3 regions of the Lysinibacillus sp. UBA6686 genome follow, and region 1 is predicted to be linked to each of the others. Evidence: riboswitches for the same ligand, from Rfam matches in the RefSeq annotation. Region 1 holds a riboswitch; each other region holds the start of a gene.
The links. Region 1 has a riboswitch for cobalamin ahead of B2R82_RS16985 (FecCD family ABC transporter permease). Riboswitches for the same ligand answer to the same signal wherever they lie in the genome.
Positions count from the first base shown of each region.

Region 2: linked by a shared signal. The riboswitch ahead of B2R82_RS06465 (glutaredoxin family protein) and the one ahead of B2R82_RS16985 (FecCD family ABC transporter permease) in region 1 are both predicted to bind cobalamin.
Region 3: linked by a shared signal. The riboswitch ahead of cobT (nicotinate-nucleotide--dimethylbenzimidazole phosphoribosyltransferase) and the one ahead of B2R82_RS16985 (FecCD family ABC transporter permease) in region 1 are both predicted to bind cobalamin.

Region 1 is NZ_DKJS01000065.1:17,379-20,630, forward strand. It holds gene B2R82_RS16975 (YdhK family protein) at 1-573, opposite strand, end outside; gene B2R82_RS16980 (biotin transporter BioY) at 686-1,282, opposite strand; cobalamin riboswitch at 1,422-1,613, shown strand; gene B2R82_RS16985 (FecCD family ABC transporter permease) at 1,764-2,810, shown strand; gene B2R82_RS16990 (heme ABC transporter ATP-binding protein) at 2,815-3,252, shown strand, end outside.
Region 2 is NZ_DKJS01000023.1:129,637-132,888, forward strand. It holds gene nrdE (class 1b ribonucleoside-diphosphate reductase subunit alpha) at 1-904, opposite strand, end outside; gene nrdI (class Ib ribonucleoside-diphosphate reductase assembly flavoprotein NrdI) at 901-1,260, opposite strand; gene B2R82_RS06465 (glutaredoxin family protein) at 1,257-1,481, opposite strand; cobalamin riboswitch at 1,602-1,779, opposite strand; gene B2R82_RS06470 (alpha/beta hydrolase) at 2,369-3,252, opposite strand, start outside.
Region 3 is NZ_DKJS01000081.1:20,776-24,027, forward strand. It holds gene B2R82_RS21845 (response regulator transcription factor) at 1-504, shown strand, start outside; gene B2R82_RS21850 (DMT family transporter) at 709-1,569, shown strand; cobalamin riboswitch at 1,626-1,802, shown strand; gene cobT (nicotinate-nucleotide--dimethylbenzimidazole phosphoribosyltransferase) at 1,892-2,953, shown strand; gene B2R82_RS21860 (trimeric intracellular cation channel family protein) at 3,021-3,252, opposite strand, start outside.

The sequences.
Region 1 (3,252 bases):
TTCTGCTTTTAATTCGTCCTCAGTTACCCATTTATGATTTTTTACAGAATCTCCATTTGTAGTAGCTGTGTAATCAATCATATAAACAGTCGTTTGGACTGCTTTATCAATCCGAACAGTCGCATTTTCCATTCCCTTCATATGAGATGCATTTGTCTTAACCTCAGTACCAGAGGCTAATGGAGCTAAATCTGGATTAATTAATTCCTCATGAATAACCCACTTATGATTTTCTACACGCTCACCACCTGTAGCTGGATCATAGGAGACAATATATGCAGTAGTATCATATGCGCCTACAATTGTTGCTTTTGCTCCCTCCATACCTTCCATATGTCCATTGGTAATAATAGCTGTGCTTCCTTCTGGAAATTTAGGGTTTACGGCAGTTTTCAACGCTACGGGCACCTCACCCGAGCTAGAATGATCCATTGTTGAATGATCCATCTTTGTATTCTGCTCAATGTCATTGTCCTTTTTCGTCCCTGATTCTGTCTTGTCAGAGCAAGCTGATAACGTTAGGAAAGTAATTACTGTCAGGAAACTGATAAACCAACTTCTTTTTATCTTCATCCTTTATTCCTCCTCACTATTTACACCTAATGTAGCAAATAAATGTGCAGAAATAATGGAAGGATTATAAGAAATACGCCATCTTTGTAGGATCGGCGTTTTAAGAATTCAACTATTTTATTGGTATTATTTTTAATATCCTTTGTAGTCGATGCGCAAAAATACCAGCAAAGACTGCTAAAATAATATCCTTAGGCAAAGGCGGCATCATCCAAAGCCAGGCCATCTTATAATTGAAAGCATCTGGAGCGCTAGCCCATAGCTTATAAGCAAAGTACATCCAATTTGTCCCTAGTAAATAATTAATAGCTGTAGCAATTACTGCTGCAACAATATAGCTTTTCTTTGTGCCGCTGCGCTCAACAATCAGTCCTGCGATAAATGCAGCTAAAATAAATGTGACAATAAAGCCAAATGTAGGGCTCAAGATTTGTCCAAAGCCGCCACCAAAACGTGCAAATACAGGTGCACCAGCTAAGCCAATGCACATATATACCGTACAAGCAAGCGCACCCTTTCTACTACCAAGAACGAGTCCAGCTAATATAGCAAAGAAAGTTTGCAATGTGATGGGGACTCCACCTACAGACATGAAAGGGACAATAGAAGTAATATTTGCACCAATCATCATTAACGTTGAAAATAATCCAATATAGGCAATATCTACTGTTCTTAATCTATGATGAGAGTGTTCTGCAACTGTTGCCATAATTTCACTCCTGTCTATTAAAGTTATAAATAGTGTATGAAAATAAAATATTTGTGTCAACCTATAATTATAATTTAGTTAACTCAATGATAATTAATAGACTAACTACTTAAATGTATGATAGAATCGTCATAATTTTAATAGTTTGGATACTAATGGTGTGGCATCTTATATAAAGTGTCACTTAAAAGGGAAGTCGGTGAAAATCCGACGCTGTCCCGCAACTGTAATGAGGAGTTTTATGATGATTTAGCCACTGTTTTAGGAACGGGAAGGTAATCATAAAACGTTGATTCGAAGCCAGGAGACCTGCCATTTAGTGATAGTTGTAATGCCCACGAGGATGAACGCATTTACGGACAATAGAAGGAAATCTTTCTGACTTTGTTGATGATTCTAGGGTATTTCTATGCATACTATGCATGAAATACTCTTTTTTATTGCTTCATATCTATTACGGTTGATTAGGAGTATTATACATATGAATAAAAAATTTATACTATTATCACTGTCTTTGTTTCTAATACTAATCATTTCTATGACTTTGGCTGTTATGGTTGGATCTGTTTCCATCACACCTCTTTATGTGTGGCAGGTTATTCTGTCCAAAATTCCAATCGTCCAAAATTTTATAGAGCAGGATTGGAGTCGCTCGCAAGAAATTATTATTTGGCAAATACGGGTGCCACGCGTCTTGTTGGCTGCCATTGTAGGAGCAGGCTTAGCAATTGCAGGAGCAGCTATACAGGCTCTTGTGCGTAATTCTATAGCTGAACCATACATATTAGGAATATCCTCAGGGGCAACAGTCGGTGCTACAGCTGTTATTATTTTAGGTGCATTTTCATTCCTAGGAATTTTTGCTCTTTCAGTATCTGCATTTTTAGGCTCACTACTAGCCATATTGTTAGTGTTTTTCCTTGCCCGTGTTGGAGGAAAAATATCTGTCTTTAGACTTTTACTTGCTGGAATGGCAGTATCGTTTATTTTATCTGCTATTTCGAATTTTATTTTAATGATGGCAAAGCAAGAGGGTGGAATTAAGGCAGTTATGTATTGGATGCTTGGAAGTCTAGCTGGTGCAAAATGGAGTAATATAATTATTCCTACAACTATTTTTATCGTCGTGTTTGCCTTACTGTGGCTCCATTATCGTCATTTAAATTTATTATTGCTTGGGGAAGAGGCAGCAGTTACATTAGGTGTCAATATCCAACAGTTTCGTTTACAGCTTATCCTACTAGTATCTTTATTAACGGGTGTGCTTGTTGCAGTAAGCGGCTCTATTGGATTTGTTGGCTTAATTATTCCACATATTGTTCGCATAATTGTAGGTTCTAACTATAAATATGTAATACCAATTAGTGCTTTATTAGGAGGTATTTTTTTAGTTTGGGCAGATGCGATTGCTCGAATTTTGATAGCTCCTGAAGAAATGCCAATTGGAATTATTACAGCTTTTTGTGGAGGACCATTTTTCATTTGGCTACTGCGCCGTAATAATTATTCTTTCGGTGAAGGAGATTAAACCTATGACATTAGAAGCAAGGCAGGTATCCTATTCCATTCAGGATCAACGCATATTACATGAGGTTAGTATGCAAATAAGGGAACAGCAATTTGTTGGGCTAATTGGTCCAAACGGTAGCGGGAAGTCAACCTTATTAAAAAATATGTACCGCCTATTAAAGCCTGAAAATGGTACGGTTCTGTTAAATGAGCAGGATATTTTTAAGCAATCAAGTAAAAACATTGCTAAAAATTTGGCGGTAGTAAGTCAAGAAACACCGGTTTTATTTGACTTTACAGTACATGATTTAGTAAGTATGGGAAGAACACCTCACAAAAAATTATTGGAGCTTGATCAAGAACGAGATTTTCAAATTGTGAAGGATGCATTAAATCAAACAGGTATCACACATTTAGAAAAACGTAGTTTCAGCTCATTGTCAGGTGGAGAAAAAAAACGG
Region 2 (3,252 bases), on a different contig from region 1:
TATCATAAGGACTAAACAATACAATATCTTTATCACGTTTCATAAGTTCAAAGAAAATACTTGGTATAATAATGCCTGTCGATAGAGTTGCGAGACGAATTTTATCATCAGCATTTGGTTTTTTGGATGAAATAAAATTTTCTATATCAGCATGAAAAATATTTAGATAGACTACGCCCGAGCCATTTCGTTGTCCAAGCTGATTGGAATAACTGAAAGAATTTTCTAATAGTTTCGCTACTGGGATTACACCACTTGCACGATTTAGAATCTCTTTAATTGGATCTCCTAAAGGACGTAAATCTGTTAAGTTTACTCCAACTCCACCACCAAGGCGTGATAGCTCCAAACAATACCCTATATTTTCAGCAATACTATTCATAGAGTCATCCATTGATAATTTAAAGCAGCTTACTAGTTCTCCACGTGCTTTCTTTCCACTATTTAAAGCCGTTGGAGTTGCAGGCTGATACGCCTCCATCATCGCTTCAACAGAGCGTTCTGCTAATATTGTGTCGCCTTGTGCTAAATACAAAGCAATAATGACAATACGGTCCTCATATTTTTCTAAAATTTCTTCCCCATCACGACTCTTCATGGCATAACTATCGTAAAATTTACTTGCACTCATAAAGGATGGAAAACGGAAATGATAATCATATGCCTTTTTGTATAGCTTTTTAATAAATTCCATCTCATACATATCGATAAATTCTTTTTCATAATAACCCTCATCGACTAAATAACGGATTTTTTCTTCAATATCAATAAAGTAACGGAGACGCACGTTTACATATTCTAAAAAGTAACGGCGTGTTGCTTCTCGATCCTTTTCTAACTCTAATTGACCTGTTGTACTATAACGATTTAGTACATCATTATTAAGCTTTAAATATGTTTTCACGCGATGACCCTCATTTCATAAAACGTTTGTATTGCATCATAATCAGTTTGATTTCCTCGTAAATCTAATTTACGCACTAGAGGCACATGATACTTTGCTGCAATTTTCTCGCCAGCAGCGCCAAATACTGTATGGCCGAAATTACTGTTGCCACTTACAACTACTCCCTTACAGTAATTTCCGTTTTGTTCTAAAAAACGAGCTACCTTTGCAGGGATATCACCTAATCCGTCTGTGTATGTGATTAAAAGGTAGGGCTCACTCAACTGTAATTCCTCAGACAGCTCCATTGATTTCCCCTTTAATTTTGAGACAACATTTCGGACATTACCTGTACGACTAGCATAAATAATCATAGTGAAATCAGCTCGATTTGAGAAACAATTTCCTTAACATCCCCTATAAATGTCTCATTATATTCAAGAACTGGCACGCTTAAAAATCCTGCATCTATAATAGTTTGCTTTGCTTTTTCATCATGGTCAATATTTACAATTTCTGCTTCAATTCCTACTCGTTGTAATTCAGATTTTACCCAAAGACATTTAGGACAAATTGTTTTTGTATAAAGTTTCATATAAATCCCTCTTTTCATAAAATAAAAGGCTATCTCTTCAAAGAGAGACAGCCTAAAATGGAAACGTTAAAAACACATAAAAATAGCTACGTCCCCATTCCTTAATCCCCGAAGAAATGATTGTTGTGTTTTATATAGGCAGGTCTCCTGGCTTTGCTTCATTCTCTGATTTCCTTCCCATGCGAAAGCACAGTGGCTTAAATCATCGTCAGCTTTACAGTTGCGGGGACAGCGTCGGTATTGCACCGAACTTCCCTATTAAACTACATATAGTAGTACCTTAATAAAACAAACACAATATATTGTTTTCCGATAGAACTAAGTGTACCATCCTTCAAAATAAAAGTAAATCTAGATTAGAGACTTCTTAATAGTAAGATTATTCGATATTTTCCGCAAAATGATATTAAGCAAGTGGATAAATAGTTCCTAACGCTATAAACAATAATAGACATCTGATAAAGAATTATTTTTATGAAAGTAGTAACACTATGTATTTAAAGTCATTTTCCTGCCTTTCCTTGCAAGAAGTAATTATGTAAATACTTTTTTGGAATATAACATCAAAAATATAGGCATAAGCTAATACAATAATTCTTTACATAAAAACAGTCCTTATTCCGAAGAATAATAGACTGTTAAACTTTTGATTGTTGATAAATCCTTACATATTATTCTAGCCGATAAATAAAGATAGTCCTTATTAAATTCAGACGTCCAGCGCATTTTATGTTCTCTATCATAGACTTCCTTCACTTTACCATTTTTTGAACTACAAAAGAAACTATTAGCCTCTTCACTCTTTAAATATCATTTTTCCATTTGTCGTAAATTCTATTTGTTAGGAAAAGTATTTTCATTCCATTTAGGCATGTATCTATGCTGCTCTACTTAAATGTATCGCACATCCATTGATAAAATTTTTCCTTCTCCTCAAAATTTGGATAATGAGCTGACTCCTCGAAAGAAATAAACTCCTTTTGATCCGCTTCAATCCTATCAAAATAATTTTTTGCTGCATTAGATGAAGTCATAGCGTCGTATTTACCCATTACAAAATAAAATGGTAGCTCAAGTTTGGTAACGATCTTAGGTAGCGGCTTATCCAAGGTTTCTTTTACAAGCTGTTCTTGTGAATTAGCAACTCCATATGTATAGCGAATTAAATCTAATAAATTATATTCACGACTTAATAGTATATCGCCATCCGACATATTAATAAGTCTTGTAGCGCCGCCGTACTTATACACATAGCCTCTTGGAGTCACTGCCTCTCCAGCATGTATTTTTTCAGCGACCCCCTGTAAGTACTTCACATCTTCTGTATTTCCGGCTTTTTTCGCTTCACTTATCGTATTATTCAAATTATCTATTTCACTTTCTTGCATATTGCTCATCTGACCAATCCCAATATAGGCTTCATATTTTTCTGGAGCTTTATAAGCAGCCATTGTTCCTAAGTATGTGCCGTAAGAATGACCTATTAGGATCACTTTCTCTTTACCAAATCGTTTTGAAATATAATCCGTAAGTTCTAATAAATCATCTACAAGTACATCTGCCGTTAAGTTAGAATAATCCTCATTAAAATGATACGATTTACCGCTTCCTCTTTGATCGTAATTAACGACAGTGAAATCCTTTTCTAATAAGTCTTCGTACTTGGCATAAGGAATTTCGGACACACTCGGTCCCCCGTGTACATATATAATGACCGGGTTATTTTGATCACGACCTCTAATCATGATTTGCTGTTTTGTACCATTGATCT
Region 3 (3,252 bases), on a different contig from region 1:
AGATTAGAATTTATGATTACGTTCTTATTACAATATAGCATTCATTTCAATTGCTTTGAAACATATAACAGTGCTCAAAAAATTATTGGTATCCACCATCAAATGATTAAAGAAGACAATCTATTAATAATAGTAAATAGCTACATCGAGCCACTCGTAGATAAAATACTAAATTTACATGGCAATAGGGATGATTTAAGTAAAAAAATAATCGATTATATTTATACGCATTTTGATGATCCTCAGCTGGATTTAAATTATTTATCAGGCATATTTAACAAAAGCCAAGCAAATTTAAGTATATTAATTAAGAAAAGCATTGATAAAAATTTCATCCACCTGTTAAATGAGCTAAGAATTGACAAGGCAAAGCAGCTACTAGTTCATAGTAATAAAAGAAATAATGAAATCGCTTCGTTGGTGGGCTATAGTAATGAAGAGTATTTTAGTAAAGTATTTAAAAAATATGTTGGAATGACACCAGCCAAATATCGAACTATTTAAATCTAGTGTGTTTTGGTAAAATAAGTATAGAATGACCGAGTTGAAAATAGAAAGGATGAGTAATATGTTCCGATCAATAGCGCCTCCAACAATGTCTTGACAGTAGAGTCTACTGTTTAAGGCATTCCACACTAGCTTGCTCTTCTTGCAATAGATTCTACTGTATAGGCTAAAAACTATATAAGTAGAAAGTAGGAATCAGAAGTGAGCGGAAAATTTGCATTTGTTTTATCTATGATTATCTTTGGGGCTATCGGTGTTTTTGCTAAATATATACACCTGCCATCCAGTGAAATTGCCTTCTGGATGAGTGTGATTGGCTCTAGTTTTTTATTGATAATTTTCATCGTTAAAAAAGAAAAAATAACGAAAGCATCCATTTTGTCTAATATATGGCCATTACTGCTATCTAGTGTAGCGTTATGTGGGAATTGGATTTTTCTATTTCAAGCGTACAAAGAAACAACCATTGCCAATGCAGCGCTTAGCTATTATTTTGCGCCAGTTTTAGTGATTTGTTTATCACCAATTGTATTAAAAGAAAAACTGTATCTAAGAAAAATTTTCTATGTAGGTGTGGCATTAGTTGGATTATTCTTTATTGTCCATAGCCAAGCTACAGAAGAAAATGGGCAAGATATCGGCATTGTGTATGGGCTTATTGCAGCATGTTTCTATACGTTGGTAACTTTTGTCAATAAGTATATTCATGGACTTAAAGAACCGTCAAACACAATTCTGCAGCTTTCTTTAGCAGCGTTATTTCTAGCACTTTATCTTAATGGAACAACTGGATTTCAAATCATGTATATCGATATAAAATCCATCAGTTTACTAATAGCATTGGGCATTGTCCATGCCGGTATAGGCTTCTATCTTTTCTTTTTAGGAATGAGTCATTTAAAGGGGCAAAGCATAGCCATTCTAAGCTATATTGACCCTCTAACGTCATTGGTAATCTCAACGATGATTATAGGAGAAAAAATGACTATGCTGCAAATAATAGGAGCTATTCTATTGCTTGGCGCGACATTTATTAGTGAAATAGATCAGAAAGAAGTCTAATTTAGCTTTAAAGGTGACATATTGACAGAAAGATATCTTTACAGTAAATTAAAAGAAATTGCATAATAGCATTAGGTGCCCATTGAGGGAGAATAGGGAATAAAGTGAAAGTCTTTAGCGGTCCCACCACTGTAAAAAGGAGTTTCATAGAGAATGCCACTAGCATGGTGCTGGGAAGGTTCTATGAAATGTTGAAATTGAGCCAGGAGACCTGCCTAATTGCTTCGATTATATAGACGATGGAAAAGTCTGTAGTTTATTTGTCATGAATAAACTGCAGGCTTTTTATATTGTCTCGAAAGATTGAAAGGGGAATAGTTTCATGCAATTATTACAGCACACGATTAAAAAAATTCAAAATGCGGATAGCCGTATGATGGAGAAAGCTAGGGAATATATAGACTCTCTGAGCAAGCCACCTGGAAGCTTGGGGAAATTGGAGAATCTTGCTGTACAGCTTGCTGGTATTACAGGAGAATTATTTCCTAAAATTGAGAGCAAAGCAATTATTGTCTGTGCAGCAGATCACGGTGTTTGTGAGGAAGATGTAACTTCAAATCCACAAAAGGTCACCTTTTTACAAACATTGAATTTTCCAAAAGGGCTTACGGGTGTTTGTGCAATCGCCAACATAACCAATGCTAAAATTATAACGGTTGACGTTGGTGTAAAAGAAGATTTACCGCTTGATGCTGGTGTCATTCTTAAGAAAATTAAATATGGGACAGATAATATGGCAAAGGGTCCAGCTATGTCAAAAGAGGAAGCTATTCAATCCATCGAAGTAGGAATTGAAGTTGCAACGAACGAAATAAGAAACGGAGCGGATGTTCTTGGAACTGGTGAAATGGGTATTGGGAATACAACACCAAGTGCGGCTATCCTATCCGTGCTTCATGCCTGTCATCCAAATATAGTAACAGGACTAGGTGCAGGTGTGGGAGCAGGGGGAATTGCGCATAAGGTGGAGGTTATTCAACATGCTATTGCACTAAACAAGCCCAATCGCCACGATGCTATTGATATTCTTGCAAAAGTTGGTGGCTTAGAAATAGGTGCTATGGCTGGAATTGTACTTGCGGCTGCTGCAAATCACAAACCTGTTGTAATTGATGGCTTTATTTCTACGATTGCTGCTCTCATTGCCTTTGAGCTTGAGCCAAAAGTAAAGGACTACATCATTCCTTCCCATGCCTCAGAAGAACCAGGGGCTAAAATAGCAGCCAAGTTGCTTGGTGTTGAACCAATGCTACATATGAATATGCGTTTAGGAGAAGGCTCTGGTGCAGCTTTAGCATTTCCAATTTTAGATGCAGCTTGCTCTATGATGAAAAACATGGCAACACTTGAGGAATCTGTAGTGCTAGTAGAATCGAAAGAATAGATCGTAACAAAAAGTATAACAAGCCCATATTCAAAACTATTTGGGCTTGTTACTATTTATAAAATGCCTATGCCCGATTGAGCTTTCGTAAAGGCAAACGCCATTTCTTCATATAGGAAAGAATTCTTAGCACTGTTATCATACCAAATAATCCATATAAAAAGAGGTCGCCTGTCAATACTTCTAGACCAATCATAAGTCCTGCAAGAGCTGCCCAAACCCCGTAAATTTCATCACGTAATACGAGAGGCTTGCGTCTTGCTAAAAGATCTCGAACTATGCCGCCTCCTGAACCAGTT